One region of the Microlunatus sp. GCM10028923 genome, then DNA from elsewhere that is predicted to be linked to it. Evidence: predicted binding sites of a transcription regulator. Region 1 holds the regulator's gene; each other region holds the start of a gene.
What was found. Region 1 encodes LexA, which represses DNA repair genes until DNA is damaged. Its sites were predicted from a motif close to TCGAACANNTGTTCGA; they were not measured.
Positions count from the first base shown of each region.

Region 2: a site for LexA is predicted at 2,691-2,706, ahead of ACFQU4_RS02515 (DUF222 domain-containing protein). Genes of this name have one in related genera too.
Region 3: a site for LexA is predicted at 5,265-5,280, ahead of ACFQU4_RS35695 (DUF6319 family protein). Genes of this name have one in related genera too.
Region 4: a site for LexA is predicted at 3,469-3,484, ahead of ACFQU4_RS26925 (SAV_6107 family HEPN domain-containing protein). Genes of this name have one in related genera too.

Region 1 is NZ_JBHTFF010000023.1:59,993-67,189, reverse strand. It holds gene ACFQU4_RS36125 (RDD family protein) at 479-1,012, shown strand; gene ACFQU4_RS36120 (hypothetical protein) at 987-1,328, opposite strand; gene lexA (transcriptional repressor LexA) at 1,593-2,456, shown strand; gene ACFQU4_RS36110 (VOC family protein) at 2,469-2,693, opposite strand; gene ACFQU4_RS36105 (VOC family protein) at 2,690-2,923, opposite strand; gene ACFQU4_RS36100 (ATP-dependent DNA helicase) at 2,954-5,035, opposite strand; gene hflX (GTPase HflX) at 5,168-6,643, opposite strand; gene dapF (diaminopimelate epimerase) at 6,706-7,197, opposite strand, start outside.
Region 2 is NZ_JBHTFF010000001.1:556,093-563,289, reverse strand. It holds gene ACFQU4_RS02540 (PrsW family glutamic-type intramembrane protease) at 1-200, shown strand, start outside; gene ACFQU4_RS02535 (hypothetical protein) at 214-669, shown strand; gene ACFQU4_RS02530 (DoxX family protein) at 666-1,058, opposite strand; gene ACFQU4_RS02525 (GNAT family N-acetyltransferase) at 1,103-1,669, opposite strand; gene ACFQU4_RS02520 (DUF4097 family beta strand repeat-containing protein) at 1,717-2,469, opposite strand; gene ACFQU4_RS02515 (DUF222 domain-containing protein) at 2,720-4,144, shown strand; gene ACFQU4_RS02510 (phosphotransferase enzyme family protein) at 4,215-5,255, shown strand; gene ACFQU4_RS02505 (TetR/AcrR family transcriptional regulator) at 5,252-5,872, opposite strand; gene ACFQU4_RS02500 (nuclear transport factor 2 family protein) at 5,955-6,395, shown strand; gene ACFQU4_RS02495 (hypothetical protein) at 6,392-6,823, shown strand; gene ilvC (ketol-acid reductoisomerase) at 6,893-7,197, opposite strand, start outside.
Region 3 is NZ_JBHTFF010000022.1:105,766-112,962, reverse strand. It holds gene ACFQU4_RS35715 (PLP-dependent aminotransferase family protein) at 1-249, opposite strand, end outside; gene ACFQU4_RS35710 (DMT family transporter) at 317-1,300, shown strand; gene ACFQU4_RS35705 (trypsin-like peptidase domain-containing protein) at 1,239-2,618, opposite strand; gene ACFQU4_RS35700 (GTP-binding protein) at 2,815-4,773, shown strand; gene ACFQU4_RS35695 (DUF6319 family protein) at 4,798-5,202, opposite strand; gene ACFQU4_RS35690 (RNA polymerase subunit sigma-70) at 5,331-6,317, shown strand; gene ACFQU4_RS35685 (hypothetical protein) at 6,330-6,527, opposite strand; gene ACFQU4_RS35680 (MBL fold metallo-hydrolase) at 6,702-7,197, opposite strand, start outside.
Region 4 is NZ_JBHTFF010000013.1:5,969-13,165, forward strand. It holds gene ACFQU4_RS26900 (HelD family protein) at 1-190, opposite strand, end outside; gene ACFQU4_RS26905 (NAD(P)-binding protein) at 227-1,534, opposite strand; gene ACFQU4_RS26910 (malonic semialdehyde reductase) at 1,573-2,196, opposite strand; gene ACFQU4_RS26915 (winged helix-turn-helix transcriptional regulator) at 2,271-2,663, shown strand; gene ACFQU4_RS26920 (PIG-L deacetylase family protein) at 2,673-3,404, shown strand; gene ACFQU4_RS26925 (SAV_6107 family HEPN domain-containing protein) at 3,661-4,140, shown strand; gene ACFQU4_RS26930 (methyltransferase domain-containing protein) at 4,252-4,983, shown strand; gene dinB (DNA polymerase IV) at 5,021-6,247, shown strand; gene ACFQU4_RS26940 (DUF3040 domain-containing protein) at 6,494-6,889, shown strand; partial or broken gene ACFQU4_RS26945 (Lsr2 family protein) at 7,073-7,197, opposite strand, start outside.

The DNA.
Region 1 (7,197 bases):
AGCGGAGGACGGCAGTGAGCCTGCCGCGTTCGCACCGCCGACCCGCCCGGGGACACCTGAGTTCTCAGCCGGTGCCGCTGCGGAACCGCCGACCCAGGAGAGCCCTTGGGCCCGCCCGGCCGCTGCCCAGCCCGAGCCCGAACAGCAAGATCCGGCGCAATCCTGGTCTCAACCCGGATCGGTTCCATCCGGTGCACCGCAAGCCGGACCGTCCCAGCCCGGTTCGACCCAGCCCGAGACGGCAGGACCAGGGCCGAGGCCATCCGAGTCCGGTCAGCCGTGGGCGCCGGAGCCCGGGGAGAACTCCTGGGTTGCGCCCGGGCCTGCTCCTGCCGAGCAGCCCTGGACCGGCGGCGGACCGGGGCCGAACCAGGCACCGCCGTACCAGCCGGGACCGGGAGCATTCGCCCCACAGGGCCCGCCGGCCGCACCGCCCGGGCCAATGCAGCCGGCGCCGGTTGCGGGCCGGCCGTATCCGATGCCGTTCCCACCCCGGCCGCAGCTCCGCACGGACTACGCGCACTGGGGCAAGCGGGTCGGGGCGAACCTCATCGACTCGATTCCGTCGCTGATCTACGTGGTCGTCTTCATGATCGGCTACATGAACGTGATCTTCACGATGTTCGCGTCCATTCAGACCTCGGGCCGCTTCAACCCGGATCTGTCGGGCCTGACGGTCTGGATCGTCGTTGTCGTGGTGCTCTGGTTGATCTCTCTCGGCTGGACGATCTACAACCGATGGATCACGGCCGGGCGGACCGGCCAGTCACTCGGCAAACGGGTGATGAAGATCAAATTGATCGGCGAGCAGAGCGGGCAGCCGATCGGCGCGGGTTACGCCTTCTTGCGGGACATCGTGCACGTCATCGACGGTGCCGCCTACATCGGCTATCTCTGGCCACTCTGGGACGACAAGCGGCAAACCCTTGCCGACAAGGTCATGCAGACGATCGTCGTCGACCAGCCGGCCGAGCAGGCCGGGCCGGTCAGCGAACGGCCGACTGCGCCGTAGGCCGGTAGTCGTCGCTGGTGACCCGCGCCACGGTCGCGCCGATCACGGTCAGCGCCGCGGCGGCGATCAGCAGCCCGACGACCATGATCACCGCGATCCCCCGGCTGGTCAGCCGCCACTGCACATCCAGGTCACGCACCGGCACGACGCCCGCGTCGCGGCAGGAACGCACACCCGCCACGGGGACCTTCCGCACCTGCGGACCGCGGATCGCGGTCACCGGCTGCGTCACCGGCCGGCCCAGCCGGGCCGATCCACGGCTGGGACGACGAACGCGAGTCCGGGTCGGATTCGCGATCAAGGCTGCTGTCGCCATCGCCTTCTCCCTCTGTCAGCTCGAACTGATGTTCGATAGAACGTGTGTTTGATAATGCCCATTCGTTGCCGTCGAAAGCAAGCACATTCGCACGCGTGTTCGGGTGTGTCTTCCGATGAACTTGAGTCAATCAGCGACCACTGACAGTCCGCCCCGGACAAGATCGCCGACCGGGTTCGGGGCTCCCCCAGGTGTTCGAACGGACCGACACGCCGGTCGAACAGATGTTTGAATTTGTCGTACCGCTTCTCTACTGTCAGGTGCATGGCGAAGCGCGACGACAATGCATCGGACAAGAAGCGGGGCCCGGCGACGCGGTCACGGGCGACCGACGACGCGTCGAAGACCCCCACCACCCCGGCGCGCCGTCGTGGCCGGCCGCGCGACGCCGACGTCGCCGCCGAACTCGGCGCGACCGTCAGCTCGCTGCCGGACGGCCCGATCGACGCCGCCGGGCTGACTCCGCGGCAGCGCCGCGTCCTCGAGGTGATCAAGGAAACGGTCGAGGCCCGCGGCTACCCGCCGAGCATCCGGGAGATGGGCGACGCGGTCGGGCTGGCCAGTTCGTCCAGCGTGGCGCACCAGTTGAAGGTGCTCGAGGCCAAGGGGTTCCTGCGCCGCGACCCGAACCGGCCGCGCGCGCTCGAGGTTCTGCTGCCGGGCGATCCGGCGGCCGCCGCGGTGGCGCGGCCGGTCGCGTCGGCGACCCAGTCGGAGTTCGACGAGTCGGAGGTCGGCAACAGCTTCCCGGCGCCGGTGCACGTTCCCGTCCTGGGCCGGATCGCGGCCGGCGGCCCGATCCTGGCCGAGGAGCAGGTGCAGGACGTGTTCGCGCTGCCCCGTCAGCTGGTCGGCGACGGCGAGCTGTTCCTGCTGGAGGTGCGCGGCGACTCGATGGTCGACGCCGCGATCTGTGACGGTGACTGGGTGGTGGTCCGGAAGGCGCAGACCGCCGAGAACGGCGACATCGTCGCGGCCCTGCTGGACACCGAGGCGACCGTCAAGACGTTCAAGCGCACCGGCAGCCAGGTCTGGCTGATGCCGCACAACCCGGCCTACGACCCGATCGACGGCAACCACGCCACGATCCTCGGCAAGGTCGTCGCCGTGCTCCGCCGGCTCGGCTGATCGCCGGCGTCGCTAGACGACGCAGAACTCGTTGCCTTCGGGGTCGGTGAGCATCACGTGATCGAGATGCTCGCCAACCAGGAGCCGGGCCTGCACAGTGGCGCCGGCCGCGACGACCTCGGCAACCTTGCGTTCGATGCGCTCGCGCCGCACCGCCTGATCGACCTGACGCCCACCGGACACCTTGAGGTCCGGATGCAGCCGGTTCTTCGCCGTCTTCCGCTCCGGCACCGTCACGAAGGAGCACGACGCCCGCGGCCCGCCGGATCCTGGATTGCGGCCAGCTCGTTCCACTCCTCGCGCGGGACCTCGTGCTCGGTCAGCCAGGCCTCCCAGCTGTCCCAGCCCGTCGGTGGCGGAGCCGGCTCGTACCCGAGCGCCCGCGCCCAGAAGTTCGCCTGGGCGCCCGCATCGGCGCAGTCGAAGGTGAATCCGAGCCCGGGCGGTTCGGCCGCAGCTGAGTCCATGATCCGACGCTAGCCGCGGCCGCCGACAGTTCAGGCCGTCCCGGGCGGCGTCGTCAGCCGGCGCAACGCCTGCACGGCGACCTCGCGGTCCCGGGTCGGCCAGAACGACGGCAGGGACGCGCGCAGGAAGCTGCCGTACCGCGCCGTGGCCAGCCGCGGATCCAGGATCGCGACCAGGCCGCGATCGCTGATCCGGCGGATCAGCCGCCCGGTGCCCTGCGCCAGCAGCAGCGCGGCGTGCGTCGCCGCCACCGCCATGAAGCCGTTGCCACCGGCCTCGGCCACCGACCGCTGCCGGGCCAGCAACAGCGGGTCGTCCGGCCGCGGGAACGGGATCCGGTCGATGATCACCTGGATGCAGGTCGAGCCCGGCACGTCGACGCCCTGCCACAGCGACAGCGTGCCGAACAGCGAGCTCTCCTCCTCGGCGACGAACCGCCGCTTGAGCTCGGTCAGCTGGGCGTCACCCTGACAGAGGATCGTCTGCTTCGGCAGCTGTTTCCGGACGTACGTCGCGGCGGCCTCGGCGGCCCGCCGGGACGAGAACAGCCCGAGGGTACGGCCACCGGCGGCCCAGACCAGTTCGGCGATCTCGGCCAGCGTCGCGTCCGCCATGCCGTCCCGGCCGGGCGGCGGCAGATCGGTCGCGATGTAGAGGATGCCCTGCCGCGGATAGTCGAACGGCGAACCGACGTCGAGCCCGCGCCACGGCTGTGGCCCGTCGGGATTCTCGCCCTCGGTGTCCCCGTCGCCGGACGGTACGGAGTCGTCCCGTTCCTCCGGCCGCAGCCCGACCGACGCCGCGACCGGTCCGAAGTCGCCGCCGAGCCGCAACGTCGCCGAGGTGAGCACGACCGTCCGCGCCCCGAAGATGCTGGACCGCATCAGCCCGGACACCGAGAGCGGCGCCACGCAGGCCTCCCGGCCGGTCCGCTCCCGCTCGGTCACCCAGATCACGTCGTACTGGCTCATCCCGGCCATCCGCTCGGCGATGTCGAAGATCTCCTTCACCGCCGCGGCCGCCTGGCGCTGCTCCGGATCGGTCTTCTCACCGCCGCTGGTCAGGTCGCTGACCGCCCGCCGGGCCGCGACCCGTACCGTCGCGCAGGCCAGGCCCAGCGGCGAATCCGCGTCCTCGATCCGTTCCAGCGGCGACTCGTCCAGAGCCGCCCGCAGCGTGTCCGCCGATTCGAGCAGATCCAGCGCAACCTCGTCCTCCAGGTATCCCGCCGCGCGCCGGCCGACCCGTTCGATGGCCTGCGGGCTCAGCTCGGCGGACGCCGCGCCGGTCACCCGGGAGACCAGCTCGTGCGCCTCGTCGATGATCACCGCGTCGTGCTCCGGCAGCGCGGTCTCGCCGTGCATCGCGTTGATCGCCAGCAGCGCGTGGTTGGTGACGATCAGGTCGGCGGCCCGGGCGACGTCGCGGGACCGCTCGACGAAACAGGAGTCACCGTACGGACAGCGCTGCACGCCGAGGCATTCCCGCACCGGGATCGACACCTGCTGCCAGGCCCGTTCCGAGTGGCTCGGTGCGCCGTCCCGGTCGGCCAAACCGGTCCGGTCGTGCTCCTCCTCGATCCATTCCCGCAGCCGGAGCACCTCCGCGCCGAGCGCCGACTCCGGCTCGGCCGTCCCGGCGCTGGGCAGGGTCGAGGCGAGATCGTCGACGCCGAACAGCGCCGCCTGGTCGTCCGCTCCCCCGCTCCGAGCCCGGTACAGGCAGGCGTAATTGGTCCGGCCCTTGAGCACCGCGTGCCGGGGCTGCTTGCCGGACACCTTCTTGACCGCCTCGAGCGCGGCCGGGATGTCGTTGTCGGCCAGCTGGCTCTGCAGGGCCAGGGTCGCGGTGGCGACCACGATCCGGGTCGCCGAACCCTCGACGAGCTTGATCAACGAGGGCGCCAGGTAGCCGAGCGACTTGCCGGTGCCGGTGCCGGCCTGGACCAGCAGATGGCGGCCCGAATCCAGGGCGGCGGCGATGGCGTCAGCCATCTCCACCTGACCGGGACGTTCCTGGCCGGAGATCCCCGAGACGGCGGCGTCGAGCACCTTCCGGTGCCCCGGATCCGTCGTCTCGTTCTCGCGTACCTGCGCCGTCGGTTCCGCCACCACCCGACAACCTTAAGGGCCCTCGCCGACAGTGGGCCCTTCGACAGGCTCAGGGCACGGAGTTGGGACGGCTCAGGGCACGAAGTTGGGACGACTCAGAGGACGGAGTGGGGACGGCTCGGGGTCCAGGGTTCAGCCGGCCGGAGCGACCTGATACGGCTCCAGCATCCCGGCCAACTGGGCGTTCACCCGGGCCCGGATCAGGCTTCCCTCGGCCTGGTGGTCGACGTCGATCAGCTCGCCGGCCTGGTGGATCCGATTGACCAGATCCCCACGCTGGTACGGAATCAGGGCGGTCACCTCGATCTCCGGGCGCGGCAGTCCCGCCTCCACCCGGGCCCGCAACTCGTCGATCCCGCGGCCGGTCCGCGCCGAAACGATCATGGAGTCCGGATACTGGCTGCGCAGCGCGACCAGCTGGTCAGGATCGGCCCGGTCGGCCTTGTTGATCACGATCAGCTCGGCCACCTTGCCGGCGCCGATGTCGTTGAGCACCGTACGGACGGCCTTGATCTGACCGACCGGATCGGGGTCCGAGCCGTCGACGACGTGCACCAGCAGGTCGGCCTGGGCCGACTCCTCCAGGGTCGACGCGAACGCCTCGACCAGGTCGTGCGGCAGGTGCCGGACGAAGCCGACCGTGTCGGTCAGCGTGTAGACCCGGCTGTCGGCGGTCTCGGCCCGCCGGGTGGTCGGGTCGAGGGTCGCGAACAGCGCATCCTCGACCAGCACGCCGGCGCCGGTGAGCCGGTTCAGCAGGCTGGACTTGCCGGCGTTGGTGTAACCGACGATCGCGACCGACGGGATCTCGTGCCGGCGCCGCTCGGCCCGCTTGGTCTCCCGGGTCGAGTCCATCTCGCGCAGCGACGCCCGCAGCTTCGCGATCCGGCTGTGGATCCGGCGCCGGTCGGTTTCCAGCTTCGTCTCACCGGGACCACGGCCGCCGATGCCGGCGCCGCCGCTGGCCCGTCCGCCGGCCTGCCGGGACAGGTTGCCGCCCCAGCCGCGGAGTCGTTGCTTCAGGTACTGCAGCTGGGCCAGTTCGACCTGGGCCTTGCCCTCGGCGCTCTTGGCATGCTGGGCGAAGATGTCCAGGATCAGCGCGGTCCGGTCGATCACCTTGACCTTGACCCGATCCTCCAGGTTGCGCAGCTGGGCAGGTGCCAGTTCGCCGTCGCAGATCACGGTGTCGGCGCCGGTGGCCACCACGACCTGGCGCAGCTCGTCGACCTTGCCGCGACCGATGTAGGTCGCCGGGTCCGGTCGCTGCCGGCGCTGGATCAGGCCCTCCAGGATCTCCGAGCCCGCGGTCTCGGCGAGCAGCTTGAGCTCGAGCAGCGAGTTCTCGGCGTCCACCTCGCTGCCGGTGGTCCAGACGCTGACCAGGACCACCCGTTCCAGCCGGAGCTGGCGGTATTCGACCTCGGTGACGTCGGTGAGTTCGGTGGACAGCCCGGCCACGCGGCGGAGCGACAGCCGGTCCGCGAGGTCCCACTGCGCTCCGTCGTAGCCGGCGTCCTCAGGATCGGGTTCGTCGCTGGGGTACGGCTCGGGTGCGGTGTCGTCGACGTACTCATCGTCGAGGGAGTTCTCTGCGGCAGATGTCATCGTCAACCCAGAATCTCACGCCGGGCAAATCCCGACCACCGAATTCGGCCCAGGGCGAAGGATCAGTCCTCGGCCAGGGTGAGCTCGCCGTGGCCGACGATCACGGCCGGCCCGGTCAGGAACGCCTGGTCGCCGCCGTCGCCGCCGGTCAGTTCGACCTCGACGGTGCCGCCGAGCACGTCCACCCGGTACGTGACCGGACGCTCGACCACGCCCTCCCGCTCGGCGGTGGCGGCCGCCACGGCGACCGTGCCGGTGCCGCAGGACAAGGTCTCGCCGACGCCCCGCTCGTAGACCCGCATCTCGACATGGCGGTCGCCGACGATCCGGACGAACTCGCAGTTGACGCCCGCCGGGAAAGCCTCGGCCGGCTCCCAGACCGGAGGTTTGGTGAGGTCGAGCACCGCCGGGTCGTCGATGAACGCGACCGCGTGCGGGTTGCCGACGTCGACCTTCGTGGCGGGCACCGGCTGGTCCAATCCGGCCGCGGTGACCTTGACCGCACCGGCGTCGACGGTGACGACGCCGACATCGACCCGGACCCGGCGGTCGGG
Region 2 (7,197 bases), on a different contig from region 1:
GCGGTGGCGGTGGAGGCGGCGGTACGCCGGGCAACAACCAGGCCCAGAACAAGCAGTTCAAGGACGCCGTCCGGGCGGCCAACCGGGATCGGGACACGCCCCTGACCCGGGACCAGGTCCGCCGGGTGCACGAGGAGATCTCGGGCGAGAACCTCGGCTACCACGAGATCATCGAGACCATCAAGGCGATGTTCCCCTGAGGAGGAAGACACGATGAACCAACCGGCAACGCCGGAGGCCGCGGCCGCGGACCTGATCGGCCGGTCCGCGTGGGGCGCCCGGCAGGGCCACGGCAGCTTCCTCGACCTGCAGTTCGGGCCGGCCCGGGAGGCCGACCCGAAGCGCGGTGCGTTCCACCTGTGGATCTACCAGTGCGCCTGGCGGATCGAGCACGGTGCCGAGCTGGGTGCCGGCTCGGAGGACTCCCATGATCGGATCGAGGCCGCGCTGGCCCGGCTGAACGGCCGCGCCGTCACCGCGATCACGCTGCAGCGGCCGTCGTTGTCGACGACGTTCGAGTTCGGCGACTCGCGGCTGATCACGTTCGAGACCGCGACCGACCCGGCGGATGATCATGCCGAGCAGTGGCTGTTGTTCCGGCCGGACGACCTGGTGCTCGGCGTCGGGCCGGGGTCGGCCTGGCAGCTCTCCCCTGCCGACCAGGCCTAGGACGGCGTCGCGGCGGAGCGCGGCGTGATCTTGGCCGGCCCGGCCAGCCGGGCCCAGGCGACGAGGGCGGAGAGCAGTCCGGCCAGACCGGTCTGCACGGCGACGGCCGGCATGCCGAGACCGATGTTGATCACCGTCGCGCCGAGCATGGTGCCGACCAGGCCGATCGCCGCGATCGGGGTCAGGATCGGCAGCACCCGGGTCGCGGCCGGCACGATCAGGCCGACGGCGCCGACGATCTCGGCGAACCCGGCGATCTTGAGCAGGATCACCGGAATCCCCATCGACCCGGCCTGCAGGAACTCCCAGGAGGCGAACGCCTTGCTGGCCCCGACGAACAGGAAGAACAGGGCGAGCAGCCCCGTGATGATCCAGACCGCGATTCTCATGCTCGGACCTCCGTTGCCGATGTCGGCCGAGCGTAGCGTGCCGGTCAGCGAATGGTCACGGGTTCCGGCCAGGCGAATCTGAGACAGGCGGGACTTCCGTTCAGCCGGCCCTCGACCCCGCCCGGCGGCGGTACCAGCCCGCGCTCGACCTGGACGCCGCCGACCGCCGCGTAGAAGCCTTGCGCGGCGGTGTTCTGCTCCAGCACCCAGAGATGCAGCGCCGGGCGCTCGGCCTGTTCGGTGACCGCCGACGCGGCCGCGGTGATCAAGGTCCGGCCGACGCCGGACCGCTTCCGCGCGAACCGTACGTGCAGGTTGTCCACCAGGCTGCCCCAGCGGTCGTCATGATCGAACATCACGTGCACGAACCCGGCCAGTCCCTCGTCGTCCTCGGCCAGGATCGTGGCCGAACCCTCCGGGGCGGCCAGCCTGGTGGACCAGAGCTGCTGCCGGTCGGTGATCACGTCGCCGTCGAGAAAGCTGTCGGCGTAGGCGCCGCGGTAGTGCCGGCGCCAGCTGTCCGCGTGGAGCTCGGCGATCCGGCCGGCGTCCTCGAGGACGGCCGACCGGAAGCTGAGCTGCGTCGAGTCGGTGACCATGCTGTTGATCATCGCAGGATGCCTGCGGTTGCCACCGGGCGTACCAGGTGCCGAGATCCTCAGCGACGGTGCAGGTTGATGTCGCCGTCGCCGGCGCTGGCATCGATCGTCCGCAGGGCCGCGGGATCGTTCGGCAGCGTGCTCTCGGCGTCGCCGTCGTCGACCTTCGTGGTGATCTTGTACGGGCCGTCGGGCGCGGCCACGTCGATCTGACCGTCGTCGGTGGTCGCGACCACGCTCTCCGGCGCGGCCAGGAAGTCGAGCCGTACGTCGCCGTCGCCGGACCGGGCGCTCACCCGCGGGGCGGCCAGGCCGGTGGCGCGGATCGTACCGTCGTCGGTGACCAGGCTGAGCGGGCCGCGGGCGTCGTCCAGCTCGATGTCGCCGTCGCGGGTCTCGATCGCCAGGTCGCTGACGAACCCGTTCCCACTCACGGTGCCGTCCTGAGCCCGTACCCGGAGCTTGGTGCCGACCGGGACCTCCAGCCGGTAGCGGACGTCGCAGCGGGCGAACATGCCCTCGCAGTGCGAGGTCAGCTGCAGCGTCCGGCCCGCCTCGAGCTTCCAGTCGGCGCCGGTGTTGCCGAGCCACTTGTTGGTCTTGAACCACCGGGTCACCGAGACCCGGCCGTCCTGACCCGAGACCGGCACGAGTTCGAGATCGCCGTCGTCGGCGACCACGGTGAGCTCCGGACCGGCGAAGTCGAACGACTTCTGTTCCGGGTTCTGGTTGCGCCAGGCGGACCAGCCCGCGCTGACCCCGACGAGCACGAGCAGTACGACAACGACGATGGCGACCCGTTTCGGCTTCATACCCACGAACCTAGGCAAGATCAAGACCCGCCGGAATCCGGGCAACCTCCGAGTCCACCTTCGGGTTTTCCCCACCATCGGCCGGGGACGGTGTCGGCCGTGCAAGGTTGACGCGGGCAGCCGGAGCTCGCCGATCCGATGCCGAGCCGCCCGCCGCCTCACTCATCCCCCGGCCCGAGAATCGATCGAGATCCCTTGGAAACAAGAACATCTGCTTGTGTTCGAATCTCTGTTCGAATAGAATTCGATCATGACGCCGACGGCCCTGGATACCACCACCCCGGTGGGTGCCGCGGTCCAGGACGTCCGGGAGAGTCTGACCGTGCTGGTGGCGGCAGTGCGTCAGGGCGGGCTTGATCATCACGACGCACACGGCCTGATCGACCTGCTCGACGGGATCGAGACTGTGCGCAATCAGCTCCAGACGGTCGATGCCGAGTTGATCGCTGCCTGCCGGGATGCCGGAGTTCACGAGCGCGAATGCCAACGGTCGATGGCGAAGGTGCTGGAGCGGCGATACCTGCTCGGACCACACGAAGCCTCGCGGCGGGTGCGGGCGGCTGCGGCGGTCGGAGCACGGAGATCGATGACCGGACTGCCGCTGCCCAGGCTAACGTCGGTGATCGCCGAAGCCATGGCCACCGGCGTGATCACCGCCGAGCAGACCACGATCGTCGACCGCACCCTGCAGCAGCTCGACCAGGCCAAGACCGACCCCGCCGACATCGAGCAGGTCGAGAGCGAACTGGTCGACTCCTGCCGTCAGTTCGGACCAGGAGAACTGCGCCGGCTGAGTCAGCGATACCTCGACGCCTACGACCCCGATGGCGCCGAACCCGATGAACAACGCCAGCAGGACCGGCGATTCCTCCGGCTGCGAACGCTGCCGTCAGGTGCGGTGTGCGGGGAGTTCCGGCTCACGCCGGAGGCCGCGGTCAAGGCCCGGGCCGTCCTGGAACCGCTCGCCCACCCACGACTCGACGCCGCCGCCGGGGTCGGCGCGGGCGACCTGCGCAGTCACGAACAACGGCTGCACGACGCCCTCGACGACGTGTTCGCCCGGATGCTCCGCACCGGCGAGATCCCGGAGTGCGGTGGGACTACGGCCACGGTGCTGATCACGATGGACGCCAGCACGCTCCCGGTCCAGAGCCGGCACACCACCGCCGGCGCCGAGCATGAGCCGATCACTGCTGACCTTCCCAGCGATCGAAGCACTCGGTTGCGGCACGGCACGGCTGGTGACGGCACCGTCCTCTCCCTGACCGAGATCACCCGCCTTTCCGGCGAAGCCGAGATCTATCCGATCGTTCTCGATCAGACCGGGATCCCGCTCGAACTCGGCCGCACCCGCCGGATCGCATCGAAGCACCAGACGATCGCACTCATCGCCCGGGACGGCGGTTGCTCCTTCCCCGGGTGCGACCGGGCTCCGGAATGGTGCGAACGCCACCATGTGATCCGCTGGATCGACGGCGGTCTGACCGAACTCGCCAACCTGACGCTCCTCTGCAGTTACCACCATCGACACTTCCTCGATCGCGGCTGGCAGGTCAAGATCAACGACGACGGGCTACCGGAATGGAACCCACCGAGGCAGGTCGATCGTGATCAGAGACCCATGATCAACAACAGGATCCTGGCCAGACTCCAGCAGCCTCCCCTGCTCACCTGACCGCCGCGTGGAACCGCGCGCGGGCGGAAATCTGGAGGCGGGATGCCGGCCGGTGATCAACAATGGCCGGATGACGGCGGTGTTTCTCGAGGAGCGTGTGGCGGCCGACGACGTACTGGTTGCGGAGATCGCGGAGCGGTACGGGCTCGAACGGCCCACCGGGTGGTCCGATCTGGGTGGCAGCTGGACCACGAATCTGAAGCTGACCTTCCGGGAGCGGGCGGCACTGGTCGCGCGGATCCACGGCGCCTACACCTCGCCCGACCGGCTCACCGCCGTGCAGGCGGCGCGGATCGCCGTGGCCGACGCCGGGCTGCCGGCGATCCGGCCGCTCGACACTCCCTCGGGGCCGTCGTTCGTCCGGCTCGGCAACGGGCGGCTGGCGGAGCTGGAGCCCTTCGTCGACTGGAATCAGCGGATGAAGACCGGACCGCTGCTGGAGGCCGGGTTCGGCGTGCTCGCCCGGCTCCACGACGCGCTCCGGGACGCATCGATCCCGGCGGCCGGCGAGACGGCGACCGCGGCCAACCACCTCCACTCCGAGGTCGCGCTCGAGGCGTCCCGGCGTGGCGCCGACCGGATCCGCGGCTGGCGGGACACCGTGCTGACCGGGCTCGCCGACCGGGCGGTACGCCATCTGGAGGCCGTCGATCGGGCGGAACAGCCGTTGCGGGCCGGGCAGCTGACCCAGCTCGTGCACGGCGACTTCTGGGACAACAACGTGCTGTTCCACGACGGCCGGCTCGCGGCCGTTCTGGACTTCGACTTCATGGCGGTCCGGCCACGGATCGACGACCTCGCGCTGACGGTCTACTTCGTCCTGCTCGAACCGGGGCGGGCGTTGCCGACGGCGGAGGACCGCGCCCAGGTCCGGCGCTACCTGGACGCCTACGACGCAGCCGCCTCGATCAGGTTGTCCGCCGAGGAGCGGGCGATGCTGCCGCTCGCCGTCGCCCGGCAGCCGGCCTGGTCTCTCGGCCGCTGGGCCGTCGACCTGGACGACCACGACGCCCGGCAGCACGTCAACCACGTCGTCGGCGAACTCCCCGTCGCTCAGGCCGTGCTGGCCGAACTCCCCGCCTGGCAGGATGCGCTGCTCGCGGTGCGCTAGCTCTGCGGCAGGCCGAGCAGTCCGCGGACGGCGCGCTCGGTGAGGTCGGCGTCGTGCGGCGGGCCGGTCACGGCGGAGGTCACGCCCTCCAGCACCCCGATGTACGCCGACGCCAGCAGCCGGGGCGGCGGGCCGGGCGGCAGGCTCCCCCGTCGGCGGCCCAGGGTGATCGTCTTCGCCAGGTCGTCGGTCAGCGGCCCGATCACCTGCGCGAGGGCGTCGGCCACCGGATGGTCGCGGCCGGCGAACTCGACCCGAAGACTCAGCAGGACGGCGGCGATGTGCTTGCGGACGTACCGGGCGTGCGCCCGGGCGGCCCAGACCAGCCGTTCGGCCGGGTCGTCGATCTGCCCGGCCGGAGCGCCGACCTCCGCCTGCCAGGTCTGCTGGACCCACTCGATCACGGCGAGGGCGAGCTCGTCCTTGTTGGCGAACAGGTGATAGAGCGCACCCCGGGTGTAGCCGGCGTCCCGGGCGATGTCGTCCAGCCGCACGTTCCCGTACCCGTAGGTCGAGAAGCCGCGCGCCGCCGACTCCAGCAGCTTGCTCCTGGTCCGCTCGGTCCGCTCCGCCTGGGTACGGCGCACCCGCGGCCCCTCACTGTCGTTGGTGATCACGGACACAAACATACATGGATGCACGCATGTGTGACCAAGCTCGCGTTGCCGCCGCAGATCCGGCAGGCGTACGTTCATGATCATGAACGGTGATCAGCAGGACACCACTCGGCTCGGCGTACCGGCCGCGGACCGCTTCTACACCAGCCTGGCGACCCGGGACGGCGCCGCGCTGCTCGACTCCCTGGACGAGGACTTCGTCCTGACCCTGAGCCCGGGACTGCCGCTGCCGGCCGCCCGGGAGCACCACGGGCGGATGGCCGCCGTGTCCGAGGTGTGGGGACGGATCCCGGCCGGCTACGAACTCCGCTGCGAACCGGACCGGGCGATCGTCGGCGGCCCCGACGAACTCGTCGTGCTCGGCCACTACCGCGGCGACGGGTGGGAGGCCCCGTTCGCCCACGTGCTCACCACCAGGGACGGCAGGCTCGCCTCCCTGCGCCAGCTCACCGACACCCGCTGCTGGCCGGACCCGCCCGCCGCGCCGAACGTCGTGACACCGAGCGAAGCGAGGTCAGCATGAACGTCACGGCGATCAAGGTCGGTGCGGGCGCCTGGATGTTCACCGGCGTCGTCCACGACGTGCTCAGCCTGATCCTGCCGGATGATCCCGTGCTGGCCGAGGCGCTGCGCGCGTCCCAGCTGCAGGTCGGGCCGTTCTCGCTCAACTCGGCGTCGCTGCAGCAGGGGATCAGCCTGGCGATGGGCCTGGCCATGTTCGCGGTCGGGTTGCTGCTGTGGATGATCACCCGGCAGCTGCCGGCGGAGCGGCTCCGCCCGTTCGGCATCGTCGCCCTGGTCGCGTCGCTGGCCGCGCTCGGCCTGGCGATCGCGATGATCCCCGGACCGCCGATGATCACGTTCTCGGTCGCGTCGATCGCCTTCGTGATCGCCCTGGCCGCGAAGACCCGGACCCGGGCCGGAGCCGAGGCGCTGCAGGGCGCGCGCTGACCGTACCGAAAGGAAAAGCGCCGGCCGGAAGGGCGAACCCCTCCGACCGGCGCTTCGTGCTGCTCAGGCTCAGCGAGCCGCGGTGCCCTCGACGTAGTCGTCGTCGTGGCTCTTCACCCAGGACATCAGGTCGCGCAGCTTGTGCCCGACCTCCTCGATCGGGTGCTGCTCGCCCTTGGTCCGCAGTTCCTTGAACTCGGGGCCGCCGGCATCCTGATCATCGATGAACCGCTTGGCGAAGGCGCCGTTCTGGACGTCGGTCAGGACGGCCTTCATGTTCTCCTTCACCCGGGCGTCGATGACCCGCGGGCCGGACACGTAATCGCCGTACTCGGCGGTGTCCGAGACGCTCCAGCGCTGCTTGGCGATGCCGC
Region 3 (7,197 bases), on a different contig from region 1:
GCCGCTGCGGTCCCGGGTGATCAGATAGCCCTCGGCGGCGAGCAGCTCCAGCGCCTCCGAGACGGGCCCGCGGGCGACTCCGAGCGCGGCCGCGACGGCCCGGCTGGACGGCAGCCGCAGGCCCGGCGGCAGCCGCCCGTCCCGGACGGCTTCGGCGACGCCCCGATACAGCCAGGCCCGGACACCGCGCCGCGGACGGGTGCCGAGCAGCAGGACGAGGTCCTCCGGGAGGATCGCTGATTCGGTCATCTGGCCCATAAAGCTAGGCCGAATCTGGACCTGGAACAAGATCCAGATGCTTTCTACCGTCGAGGCCATGTCACCACGGATCACCGGTTCGCTGCTCTGCGCGGCAGCCTGCGCCGCCGTCGGCGCGTCCATCTCGGTCACCAGCGCGATGCAGGACTTCCCGGTGTTCGGTGGGCAGGCGATCCGCTACCTCGCCACCGGGCTGATCCTGCTCGCCGCGCTGCAGCTCCGCCGGATCCCCTGGCTGCGCCCGTCGCCGACCGACCTGCTCCGGCTGCTCGCGCTGGCCGGCAGCGGCATGGTCGGCTTCAACCTGATCTTGATCCCGGCCACCCGGTACGCCAACCCGTCGCTGATCGGGGCCATCCTCGGCTGCGCACCCCTGCTGCTCGCGATCGCCGGTCCGCTGATCCAACGGCAGCGGCCCCGGCTCGGAGTGATCATCGCCGCCCTGGTGGTGCTGGCCGGCATCGTGATCATCGAGGGTGCCGGCGGCGGCTCGTTGCTCGGGACGGTGCTGGCGATCGGCGTGCTGCTCGGCGAGGTCGGCTTCTCGCTGCTCGCCGTCCCGCTGCTGCCGCGGTACGGGCCGCTCCGGGTGTCCTGCGCGGCCAGCCTGCTCAGCGCGCTGCTGCTGGCGATCATGGGCCTGGCGTTGATCATGGGACAGCTGGTGCCAGGCCCGTTCCTGCGGCTGCCGACGCCGACCGAGGCCGGAGCGTTGGCGATCATGGGGGTGCTGTTCACGCCGGGAGCCTTCGCCGCCTGGTACGCCGGTCTGCAGCGGCTCGGGCCGGCCACCGCGGGGCTGTGGATCGGCGTGACCCCGCTCGCCGCGACCGCCGTCTCGGTCGCGCTGGGCTGGGAGTCGGTCTCGCCCGCACTGATCATCGGCTCGCTGGTGATCGGCGGCGGGCTGACGGCAGGGCTCCTGGCCGGCCGGTCCGCTGTCGCGGCCGGTCGGCCAAGTTCGGAGCTCGACGCCGGGGTTACTGGGCCGAGCCCAGCGTCACCTGCGCCGTGTGGGTCTGCCCGTCGCGCTGGTACGTGATCTCGACGCTGGTCCCCGGCGCGTAGAACCGGATCGCCGCGATCAGGCCGTCCGCGCTGGTGACCCGGATGTCGTTGATCTTGGTCACCTGGTCACCGGCCTGCAGCCCGGCCCGGTCCGCGGCACTGCCCGACGCCACGGTCTCCAGCGGCACGCCGTCCGGATCCTCCGACTGCTGCTGGCTGCCCACTCCCGCAACGGTGACGCCGAGGCTGGCGTCGACCGAGCGGCCTTCCTTGATCAACTCGGCGGCGACCCGGGTGGCCACGTCGGACGGGATGGCGAAGCCGATCCCGATGCTGCCCGCCTCGCTGTCGTTCGAACCGGTGGCGATCGCGGAGTTGATCCCGACGACGGCCCCGTTCAGGTCGACCAGCGGCCCGCCGGAGTTGCCGTGGTTGATCGCGGCATCGGTCTGCAGGGCGAGGTAGACCGCCTCGCCGGTGTCGCCGGACCGGACCGGACGCGCCGTGTTGGACACGATCCCGCTGGTCACCGACTCCGACAGCCCGAGCGGGGCGCCGACCGCGACGACGGCCTGGCCGACCTTCACGTTCGAGGACGGGGAGAATGTCGCCGGCACCAGGCCCTCGACGCCGTCGACTTTGATCACCGCCAGGTCGTTGTTCGGCGAGGTGCCGATGACGGTGGCGTCGACCACGCGGCCGTCAGGCAGGGTGACCTGCACCGTGCCGCCCTTGCCGACGCTGGAGACGACATGATCATTGGTGAGGATGTGGCCCTCGCTGTCCAACACCACCCCGGTCCCGCCGACCGTGCCCTGCCGGGTCTGCACGTTGATCGTCACCACCGACTTGCTGATCTTCTCGGCCGCCGCGGTGATCGAGCCGTCCAGTTTCGGGCTGTCCGCCGCCGGCACCGTGCTGACCCGGATCGGGGAATTGATCGCCCCGCCGGCGGTCGCGGCGGCGTAACTACCGATGCCCGCACCGGCGCCGATCACGGCGGAGAGCATGGCCGCGACGAGCACCACGGCGGCCTTCGGCCGGGCCTTCTTCGGCGCGTAGGTGGTCACCGGCGGCACGTTCGGCGGCGCCGGGAAGTCGGCCGCCGTGGTGGGCGGGCCGGGCGGCTGGTAGCCGAACGGCGGCGTGTTCAGGTGGGTCGGCTGCGGACCCGGGTGCGGCGCGCCGGGCTGGCCGCTTCCGGCCTGGCCCGGGTTCTGCGGCTGGTGCTGATCATGATTCCGCGGGTACGCCTGGCTCTGGTCGGGAGTCTGGCTCTGATCGTGCTGGGGCGTTCCCCAGGGCTGAGCGGGTTGTCCCTGCGCTCCGCCGTCCTTGTCGTAGCTGTCCATGTCTCGACCGTCCCTCCGGTCCCTGTGCCTCCGCTGTGTCCAGCGGATGAGACCGCTACGAGCCCGTACGAAATCCGCTTGACTTCGCCACCGGACCCGACTGGACTTCGCACAACCGATCACGTCAGTCCAGAGAAAGGCAGGCCCATGCGCCGACTCGTGTTCCCGACCACCGTCACCGCGAACACGAGGACCGATGCATCGCTCGCACTCTCCGCAGGACTCCGAACGACCTGATCACCGCCCCGGGCGCTGGCTCAATCTCGGCGTGCTGGCGCACGTCGACGCCGGCAAGACCAGCCTGACCGAGGCGCTGCTGCACGCCGGCGGCGCCCTTGATCAACTCGGCCGGGTCGACGACGGCACGACCCAGACCGACACGCTCGCGCTGGAACGGCGGCGCGGCATCACGATCCGTACCGCCGTGGCCAGCTTCGCCGTCGGCGACGTGACGGTGAACCTGGTCGACACGCCGGGCCACCCGGACTTCATCGCCGAGGTGGACCGGTCGCTCGCCGTACTCGACGGCGCGATCCTCGTCCTGTCCGCCGTCGAAGGCGTGCAGGCGCAGACGATCGTGCTCTACCGGGCGCTGCGCCGGCTCGGGGTGCCGGTCGTCTTCATGATCAACAAGATCGACCGGAGCGGCGCCGACCCGGACCGGGTGATCGCGGCGATCCGGCGCCGGCTCACCACGGCGGTGGTTCCGCTCGGCACGGTGCGCGCGCCGGGCACGCCGGCCGCGGCCCCGGTGCCGCTGGACTGGGACGATCCCGGCACCGCCGAGGCCACCACCGTCCGGCTGGCCGATCACGACGACGCGGTGCTGCAGGCCTGGGTCGACCGGGGACGGCTGCTGGACCGGTCCTCGTTCACCGCCGCCCTGGGCCGGCTGACCCGGCGCGGCGCCTGCCAGCCGCTCACCTACGGTTCCGCGGTGACCAGTGCCGGCGTCACCGAGTTGATCACCACCGTCACCGACCTGATGCCGGCCGAGGCGGCCGACCCGACCGCCCCGGTGTCGGGCCAGGTGTTCAAGATCGAACGGGACGACTCCGGCGACCGGGTCTGTTCGGTACGGATCCGGACCGGCACCCTGGTCGTCCGCGAGCTGGTCCCGGTCGGCGGCGAGGAGGCCGGCCGGGTCACCCGGATCGAGGTGTTCGAACCCGGCGGGCCGACCCATCGGGACCGGGCCGTGGCCGGGCAGATCGCCCGGGTGCACGGCCTCGGCAAGGCCCGGCTGGGCGACCGACTGGGCGCCGAGCCCGCCGGGCTGCCGGAACTGAACTTCCCGCCGCCGGCACTGGAGACCACGATCGTCACCCGGGACCATGATCAACAACTCGCCCTGTACACGGCACTGAGTGAGCTCGGCGACCGCGACCCGTTGATCAGACTCCGTACGGATGATCAGGGCGCGTCCCGGATCTCGATCTACGGCGAGGTCCAGCAGCAGGTGATCGCGGACACCCTGCTGCTCGAGCACGGCATCGAGGTCGACTTCCACTCCACGACGGTGATCTGCATCGAGCGGCCGGCCGGGATCGGCCGGGCCGTGCTCCGGATGGGCGACCCCGATCATCTGTTCGGCTACACGTTCGGCGTCACCGTCGAGCCGCACCGGCCCGGCGCCGGGCTGGAGTTGATCTTGGACGTGCCCCGGTCCGAGGTGCCGATGCACGTGTACTCGACGGTCGACGCGTTCCGGGAGGCGCTGGGCCGCTACGTCGAGCTGCCGCTGGCGTCCGGGCCGCAGGGCTGGCGGGTCACCGACCTCAGACTCATCGTCACCGAGAGCGACTTCAACCCGCCCGGGCCGTCGACGACCCACGTCAAGCACACCGTGGAACAGGTCGTCGCCGAGGCGGTCCGGCAGGCCGGCACGATCGTCTGCGAGCCGGTGGACCGGTTCTCCCTGGAGACTCCGCTGGACGCGATCTCCGGCACCCTCGCCCTGCTCGGCCGCCATCGCGGAGTACCGGACACGCCGATGATCAACGGCGCGGTGGCCGTGATCACCGGCACCGTACCCACCGCGGAGCTGGACCCGATCCGGCGCAATCTGCACAACGCGACGCACGGGGAGGGCCTGCTGGAGACCCGCCTCGACCACTACACCCCGCGGCGTCCCCGGCCGGGTCCGTCGGACTGAACCCGACGGACCGGCCGGGCGGCGTCAGTCGGCCAGGTCGGCCAGGGCCTTCCGGGCGGCCTCCAGCTCGGCCTCCAGCGCGGCCACCTTGGCAGCCTGCTGTTCCCGGGCGGCGTCGATGACCTCGTCGATCGGGCCGGAGAGGTCCTCGTGGAGTTCCTTGGCGGCCCGCGAGACCGCCGCCGCGGCGACGGCCAGATCACGGGCCAGGTAGGTGGAGCCGTGCTTCAGGTCGGCGTGCCACTCGCCGTCGGCCGTGCCGGTGACGGTGAGGGTCAGCTCCAGCGTCTTGGTCCGCTTCGCGCCGGGCTTGCGGCCCGGGGTCTTCCGCGGCTTCACCTCGGCAGCGGCGGGGGCCGGGGCATCGACGGCGGGGAGTTCGACGTCGGTGGCGGCCGGCGCTTCGGGTGCCAGGGTGTCTACAGTCATCGTGCGGCGCTCTCCTTCTGAGTGTCGGCCACCGGGAGCGGGCCGACCGGGGAAGCCATCATTAGAATGCATGTTCGAGTTCCGGCTCAACTCGACACGCCGCACCGGGCGCCTGCAAGACTCCGGCCATGGATCTGCTGGCGGCCGCGCGGGCCGGCGACGAGGACGCGTTCGGGGCTCTCGTGCTGCCGTACCGCCGGGAGCTCACGGCGCACTGCTACCGGATCCTCGGCTCGACCCAGGACGCCGAGGACGCCGTCCAGGAGGCTTTGCTGGCGGCCTGGCGCGGGCTGTCCGGATTCGAGGGGCGCAGTTCGCTGCGCACCTGGCTGCACCGGATCGCGACCCACTGCGCGCTCCGGCTGACCAGGTCCACGTCGACCCGGCTGCTGTCCTGGGATCACGGGCCCGCCCGCCGGCCGGACGACGATCTGGGCGATCCGGTCGACGGCGGCCGATGGGTCGAGCCGCTGCTGACCGCGACCGACGACCCGGAGCGGGTACGGGAGCGGCGCGAGCACATCGGGCTCGCCTACGTCGCGGCGCTGCAGCGGCTGCCGCCGAACCAGCGGGCCGTGCTCATCCTGCGGGAGGTGCTCGGCTACCCGGCCGCCGAGGTCGCCGGGCTGCTGGAAACCACCGCCGCCTCGGTGAACAGTGCGCTCCAGCGGGCCCGCGCGACGCTGGCCGACGGCGCGCCGGCGCTGGAACACGTCCCGACCCCGCAGGGCACGGAGCGGGGCATCGTCGACGCGTTCGTCGCGGCCTTCGACTCCGGCGACGTCTCCGGCATCGTCGACCTGCTGGCCGAGCAGGTGCGGTTCACCATGCCGCCGCTGCCGGCCTGGTTCGACGGCCGGGCCGACGTGGTCGCGTTCCTGACCGGCCGCGTCTTCGCGCTCGACTGGCGGGCCCGGCCGGCCCGGTTCAACGACCAGCCGTCGCTCGCCTGCTACCAGCCGGCGGACGACGGCACCCTGGAGCTGGCCGCGGTGCTGATCTTGAGCCTGGACGGCGAACGGGTGACCTGGATGGCCTCGTTCATCGGGCCCGACCTGCTGGCCAGCTTCCCGCTGCCGCAGCGCATCGCCCCGGCCGAGTTCGGCCACCGCTGATCGGCGCCGCCGCTAGTCGCCGCGGATGAACGCGTCCAGTTGATCTTGATCGGAGCGCCAGGTGGTGAGGGCCGCCTCCCGGTGCTTGATCTCGGCCAGCAGCGCCCGGCGGCGGGCCGACAGCGCGGCCACCTCACGCAGGGCCGCCGCCTCGGTCTCGACGGTGGCGACGCCGCGCGGGGAACCGGCGAGCTGGATGGCGCGACTCACTTGACGAAGCTCGAGTTCCAGCTCCGCCAGCGACCAGCCCGAGAGGTCGGGTTCCCTACCACGGTCCAAACCGTCACCGCCGATTCGAAGTCAACGCATCCCCACCACTATCGGGGGTAGGTGTCGTGCAGGTTACGGATTCCCCAAGATCGCGGCGTTGCGGCCGGAACGGGTTCAATCGTCCCGAGGTTCGAGATACGCCAGTTGCGCCGCCACCGACAGCTCGGCCGCCGGCCGTACCGCGTCGTCGATCTCGGTGTACACGGCCCGGACCACCTCCGCCGGGGTACGAGCGCCGGCGGCCACCGCGGCCCGAACCTGGTCCAGCCGCTCCAGCCGGTGCTCCCGGTAGTACGCCAGCACGCCGGCCGGGTCCGTCACCACTGGCCCGTGACCCGGCAGGATCTCGGCCACCGCATGATCATGGACCAAGGTGATCATGGTCTCCAGCGAGGCCAGGTAGGAGCCGACGTCGCCGTCCGGGTGCATGATCACGGTCGTCCCGCGACCGAGCACCATGTCGCCGGTGGCCAGCCGGTTCACCCCGTCCGCCCCGCTGATCATGATCGAGTACGAATCGCTCGTGTGACCCGGCGTCGCCACCAGCCGCAGCTCCGCCCCCGGCACCGAGATCCGCCCGCCGTCGACCAGGCCGCGCTCCCCCACCCGG
Region 4 (7,197 bases), on a different contig from region 1:
AACGGTCCGACTGATACAGCGAACGCCCCTCCGCGGCGACCAGGCGGGCCGACCGGGAGGCGACGTCCAGTCGCTGATAGACCTTGTCGACGTGAGCCTGCTCCGCAGCGAGCTCGCGATCCAAGATGGCTGCCGCCTCCTGGTCTGCGGTCACGGATTCCGGCGACGCGGTGTCCGACGATGAAGTCAAAAGCGTGTCCTTACCCGAGTGACGAAACACTCCAGTCTACAAACGATCGGCCGTGAGTCTGTCATGGCAGGCGTACGAGGCGAGGGCGCCGGACAACAGGGTCTGGGACAGGCCCGGTCCGGCCGCGGAGAACGGCCCGGCCTGGTAGAGCCCGGGCAGCGGTCCGCGGATCGGCGGCCGGATCAGCCAGCTGCCGAAACCCTGCCAGGCGAGCCCGTGGCCCCAGTCCGGCCGGGGCCGGGCGTAGTCGTACCGGAGCTCGACCATGGTGTCGCTGGCCGGCCGGACCACGGTGATCAGCGGCCCGGCGCCGGCCCGGTGCTGCACCGTCTCGGTCAGTTCGTCGGTCACCGGGCCGGGCAGCCGGGTCGTGGTGACCTCGGGGGCGAGGGCCGGGCGCAGCCGGCGCAGGGTGGCCCGCTGCGGCGGCAGTTCGACGCCGGCCAGGAGTTGATCAAGGGTGCGGGCCGGGTCGACCGTGCTGATCACCGCGCGGGCGGGTACCGGGCCCGACTCGGTGATCACGCCGGCCGGCCGGCCGTCCTCGATCATGATCGTGGTCGCCTCGGAGTCGATCATGGTCACCCGGCGGGTCGCCAGCCGGCCGACCAGCGCCTCGATCAGGGCCGACGTGCGCCCGGTCTCCGTACCGTCGGTCCGGCGCAGGGTCCAGCGACCGAACCGGCGCAGGACGGCGAGATCGACCGCGCAGTGGGCCGGCGTCGAACTCGGCACGGAGCCTTGCAGGTAAGCGACATCGCGGACCAGAGCGGACAGGGCGGCATGCCCCTGCAGGTCGGCGAGCTGCTCCAGACTGCGCTTGCTCTTCATGATCGTCTCGACCCGGCGGGTGAGTTGGAACCGCCCGTGCAGTTCCGACTCCAGCCCCAGCGGGCGCAGCGCCTGCCAGACCTCGTCAAGATCATCGAGCAGGTCCCGCCATCGATCGGCGACGGCGCTCCCGTACGTCTCGGAGAGGGCCGCGTACTGCTCGCCGCGGTCGGTCGGCAGCCGGAGCTCGGTGCCGTCCGGGAATCGGTGCACGGCCGGCGGGGCGGGCGCCAGTTCCCAGCCGGAACGGGCCAGCTCCGCATCCAGCGGCCGGCCGCTCTTGCGGAACAGGTCGCGCCAGGCGGCCGGCAGGGTGAGCACCGCCGGGGCGTCGTCCACCACCGGGCCGGAGCCGTCCAGAGGCCGCCCGGCCCAGGGACCGCCCGGCTCGAGGCCGTCGGTGACCAGCGCGACCCGATGCCCCGCCTTGGCCAGGCGGGCCGCCGCGGCAAGTCCGGCGAGCGTCGCTCCGATCACGACCACGGCGAAGTCGGCGTCCGGCCCGGCTGGCATGGCACCGTCCTATCAGAGCCCGCCCCGGACCCCTGCGGTCAGGTCCAGCGAACCACCTCGTCGTGCTCGAGCCGGGGCAGCCGGGGATGCCAGGCGTCGTCGTTCTCGGGATGGCCGATGTTGACCACCAGGGTCGAGGTCCAGCCGCCGTCGGGGAAGAACTCGGCGTCCAGCCCGGCCGCGTCGAAGCCGCCCATCGGTCCGGCCCCGAGGCCGACCGCCCGGACGGCCAGGATGAAGTAGCCGGCCTGGAGCGCGCCGTTGAAACGGCCCAGCTGATCCCGTACCGGAGGGTTCTCGGCCAGCGATTCGCGGAGCTCGGCCCGGAACGGCGCGACCCGCGGGATGTGCTCGTGGAAGCCGTTGTCGACCGCGAGCAGGGCGACCGCCGGAGCGGCCAGGGTCTTCGCCTGGTTGCCCTCGTGCAGATGCTGCACCAGGCGCTCCCGGGCTTCCCGCGTCTGTACGTAGACGACCCGCAGCGGCTGGACGTTGACGGCGGTGGGTGCCCACCGGGCCAGGTTCCAGATCTCCGCGAGCTGGTCGTCGGTGACCGGGGTCGGGGCGAACGCGTTGATCGTGTGCGCACCGGTGAACAGCGTCTCCAGGGCGGCGTCGTCGAGCCGCCCGGTGGTCGCTGCTTCGGTCAGCGTCTCGGTCATGATAGTTATCTCCAAGTCACTAGGAAATTACAAGCACCATCGGAGATCATAGTCCGCCGGGTACAGTGGCGGGCATGGCGCCGACTGGTGAGATCCCTCACGACGAACACGGATGTGACGAGGCGTTGGCGCGCGCGTTCCAGTTCCTCGGCAAGCGGTGGAACGGTGTCCTGCTGGGCACCCTGATGGGCGGCGCCGCCGGATTCGCCGAGTTGCGCCGGGCGATTCCCGGGATCAGCGACTCGGTGCTCTCGGACCGGCTCTCCGAACTGTCCGGTGCCGGCCTGGTCCAGCGCACCGTGCGGGAGGGTCCGCCCGTGACTGTCGGTTACCGGCTCACCGCCGCCGGCGAGGCGCTGCTGCCGGCCCTCGAGGAGCTCATGGTGTGGTCCCGCCGCCACCTGACCGACGAGCGCTGCCGGGCCGCTACCCGGAAACGCCGGACGGCATCGGCGGCCGCCGAGTAGCCTGCCGCCATGGCAGATCTCGAACCGGTCGACGAGCAGTGGCAGCGCGGTCTCTGTGTCGTCGCCCACCCGGACGATCTCGAGTTCGGCGCGGCGGCGGCGATCGCGCGCTGGACCGACCAGGGCAAGCACCTCACGTACGTCATGGTGACCAGCGGTGAGGCCGGCATCGACGCGATGACGCCGGACGAGTGTCGCCGGGTCCGGGAGGCCGAGCAGATCGAGTCGGCCCGGATCGTCGGCGTCGACGCCGTCGAGTTCCTCGGTCTGCCGGACGGGATTCTGGAGTACGGCCTGCCGCTGCGGGCCGCGATCTGCCGGACCATCCGGGTGCACCGGCCGGAGGTGGTGATCACGGCGAACTTCCGGGACACCTGGGGTGGTCGGGCGCTCAACCAGGCCGACCACATCGCCGCCGGCCGGGCCGTGCTGGACGCGGCGCGCGACGCTGGCAACCGGTGGATCTTCGCCGATCAGCTGACCGACGGGCTGGAGCCCTGGGGCGGGGTACGCCAGGTGCTGGCCTCGGGCTCACCGGAGGCCGAGCACGCCGTGGACACCACGGCGACCTTCGACCGCGGTGTCGCCTCGCTGAAGGCGCACCGCGCCTACATCGACGGGCTGGGCTGGGAGTTCGACCCCGAGGAGTTCCTGGAGGGGTTCTCGCGGCCCGCCGGCGCCCGGCTGGGCGTCCCGTTCGCGGCGCCCTTCGAGGTGTATTCGCTCGCCTTCGGCGGCTGATCCGAAGGACCTTGCATTCGGTCCTTGACGGACTGTCAGTGGCCGGGTGTAGATTGATCCTTGTTCGAACACGCGTTCGATATCGATACTTGGGGAAGGATCGCGTACGCGGGTTCGGCACAGCGCCGTGTTCGCGGCACGCGCTCTGGCTCGCCTTGGCGTGGATGGACTCGACCCCCGTCCACGCCAAGGCCGCCACTCACCAGGGTCGAGCCTTCCCGCTCCCGAACTGCGCCCCGAAACAGGAATCCCTGACATGCCCCTGCCTGCGACCGCCCTCGTCTCCGACCCGACCGAACGCGACCTGCCCACCCAACCCGTGCTGTCGGGCTCCTTCCTGCGTGCCGACCATGATCGACTTCCGGCCGCACTGCGGGCCGACCTGCACCGGATCGAGGGCACCCTGCTGGAGGCCGAACTGGCCGGCCGGCCGAGCGAGCGCTACCTCACGGCCCACCTGGCGGCGCTGCGGACCGGGGCACTGATCGTCCGGCTGCGCTCGGCCCAGGTGCGGTTCCCGAGCCACCTCTGGTCGCTGGTCGCCGCCGTCGCGCCGGAGTACGCCGAGTGGGCGGCCTTCTTCGCGGCGACCGAGGGCAAGCGGGAGGCGGTCCGGTCCGGCGCGACGTCCATCGTCAGCGAGCGCGAGGCGGCCGACCTGCTCCGCGACGCCGGCCTGTTCTACCAGCACGTGCACACCCGGCTGGGTCCCGAACCGACGGCCCGGGATCGATGATGATCATGGACACGCCGCGACGGGTGTGGGCGCCCGGCAGTCCACGGGTCGTCGGCACTAGGCTGCCTTCCACCACTAGGCTGCCGAGCGTCTCGGCGGAAGGAGGGCGGCATGGCGACCCGCGCCACGACCCACCGCGCGAAGCGTCGCCTGCCGGTGACCCAGGCCCTGCTGCTGCAGATCCTGGACGCGCAGCTCGCCGACCTGGACGGCGAGGGGGCCCGGACCGTGGTCGACCTCGGCGGCGGGACCGGCGGCGTGGCGACCGCTCTGGCCGAACGCGGCCACCGGGTGACGGTCATCGACCCAAGCCCGGACGCGCTGGCCTCGCTGGAACGGCGGACCGCGGAACTCGGCCTGGCCGACCGGATCAACGGGCTGCAGGGCGACGCCGGAACGCTGGCCGACCTGGTCAGCCCCGGCACGGTCGACCTGGTGCTGTGCCACCGAGTGCTGGACGTCGTGGACAACCCCGGCGACGCGCTGGCCGAGGTGACCCGGGTGCTCCGGCCGGGCGGCCGGCTCAGCCTGCTGGTGCCGCAGCGGCACGCTCTCGTCCTGTCCCATGCGCTGGCCGGGCACATCGCGTTGGCCCGCGAGGTGCTGGCGGACCGCAGCCGGTTCGATCGTGCCTCCACCCTGGAACTGGTCCGGCGGGCCGGCCTGGAGGTGGTGGCCGAGCACGGACTCGGCGCCGCGGCGGACTACGTCGCGGAGGCGGTCGTAGAGTCGGCGGCGGGGGCGTACGCAGAACTGCTCGCGCTGGAGACCGAACTGAGCACCGACCCGGCGTTCCAACCGATCGCTCCGGCGCTGCACGTCTCGGCCCGCCGCGCCGACTGACCGTTCGTCCTGACCCGCAGCCGGGCGGTGATCGCCGGTGGCGGTGATTCTGCACGTCGACATGGACGCCTTCTTCGCCTCGGTCTCGCTGCGGCGCCGGCCCGAGCTGCGCGGCACCCCGGTGGTCGTGGGCGGCTATCCCCGCGGCGTCGTACTGTCGGCGAACTACGAGGCCCGGGCGTACGGGATCCGTTCCGGGATGCCGTCCGGACGGGCCAAGCGGCTCTGTCCCGGGCTGAACTTCATCGACCCGACCTACGACGACTTCTCCTCCGTGGCCAAGGGGATCGTGGCCGTCTTCCAGACCGTCACCCCGATCGTCGAGGCGGCGTCGATCGACGAGGCCTACCTCGATCTGGCCGGGGCCCGGCACCGGTTCAGTTCGCCGTACGCGATCGGGGAGTACGTCCGGGCCATGGTCTGCGACGAGCAGCAGATCACCTGCTCGGTCGGCATCGGGCCGTCGAAGTTCGTCGCGAAGATGGCCTCCCGGGCGGCCAAGCCGGACGGCCTGATCGAGGTGCCGCCGCCGCGGGTGGCCGACTTCCTGCACCCGATGCCGGTGGACGCCATGTTCGGCGTCGGGCCGCCGACCGCGGAGAAGCTGCACCGGCTCGGCATCCGCACCATCGCCGACCTGGCGCGGACTCCGCCCGGCGCGCTCCGGCAGACCTTCGGCCCGCACCTGTCGCACCAGCTGGTCGAACTCGCCTGGGGCCGGGACCGGACCCGGGTGGTGCCGGCGGTTCCGGAGCGCGGCGTCGGCTCCCAGGAGACCTTCGGGTCCGACACCGACGACCCGACCGTCGTTCGGCGCGAACTGCTCCGGATGGCGGCGAAGACCGCCCGCCGGATGCGGCGGGCCGGCTACCTGGGCCGCACCGTGACCATGTCGATCCGGTTCGCCGACTTCCGGACCCTGACCCGGTCCAGCACGCTGCCGACCCCGACCGACGTGACCGACGAGATCTACGGGGCGGCGCTCGCCCTGCTGGACCGGCTCGGACTGGACCAGGCCCGGATCCGGCGGGTCGGCATCAAGGTCGGCGGCCTGGTCCCGGCCGAACGGGCCGAGCGGCAACCCTTCCTCGACGACCCGGAGTTCGGCTGGCGCGAGGCCGAACGCGCCGTCGACGCCGCCGTCGGGCGCTTCGGGCCCAAGGCGGTCCAACGTGCCGTACTGGCTGCCCCGCGGAACTGGGTCGCCGCTATGGGCGCTCCGGGCCAGTCCGATCCCGACCGCCGCGCCCACCAACCCAAGTGATCCAGGCGGCGGCGCCGGGTCACGGGTTGGCGAGTCGTCGGTCGGGAGTGGTGCGGTTTGAGCTGCCCGGCGGTAGTGTCGGAGTCGGGTCCTTCCCGTACCTCGGATCAGGGCACCACCGGAGCATTGGGTGGTGGGTTTTCCTGGGCAGGGGGTGGGCCTAGACTAGGGTCAAGGAATCACGCCAGCCAGGGTGTGAGGACCGCAAGCAGCGCCGTTGGCGCATGGAAAGCCGGAGGTGGCCACGTGGCCCTCTCAGAGGAAGAGCAGCGGCTCCTCGAGCAGATGGAAGCCGCCCTCGCCGCGGAAGACCCGAAGCTGGTGAACACCATGCGCGGGACGGGTCCGCGACGGGTCCATCGTCGACGAGCAGCGCTCGCCGGGGTTGGGTTCTTTGCCGGATTGGCACTCCTGATCGCGGGAATGTCGACCTACCTGTTCCTCAGTGTGCTCGGTTTCGTGGTGATGGTCGCCGCCGCAGTGACGGCGATCTATGCGTGGCAGCACGTGGGTTCCGGCCCGGATCATCGGACCGGCGCGGAGCGGCAACGCGCGTCTCAACCGTCCGGCCCGGACAGCACCCGCAACTTCATGGACAAGATGGAGGAGCGCTGGCGTCGCCGGCGCGACGAGGGTTTCTGACCGGAGCCGATTGTCACCGAGGCTCGTTCTTCAACCGAAGAACGGGCCTCGTTTCTGTTCCCGCGCCGGCAGGGGAGTGACGGCTCAGGCGCTCGCGGACTCGGCGGTCACCGCAGGCTCGGACTCCGTCGCCTCGGTGCCGTCGGCACCGTCGGCCTCCGGCGGGGCGTCCTGGGCGGCCGCGTAGGCCCGGCGCACCTCGGCCGGAAGCCGGCCCCGGTCGGGCACCTTGTACCCGTTGGACTGGGCCCAGGCCCGCAGCGTCGCGTTGGCCGGCGGCAGTTCGGTCACGAACGTGGCGGACGGAC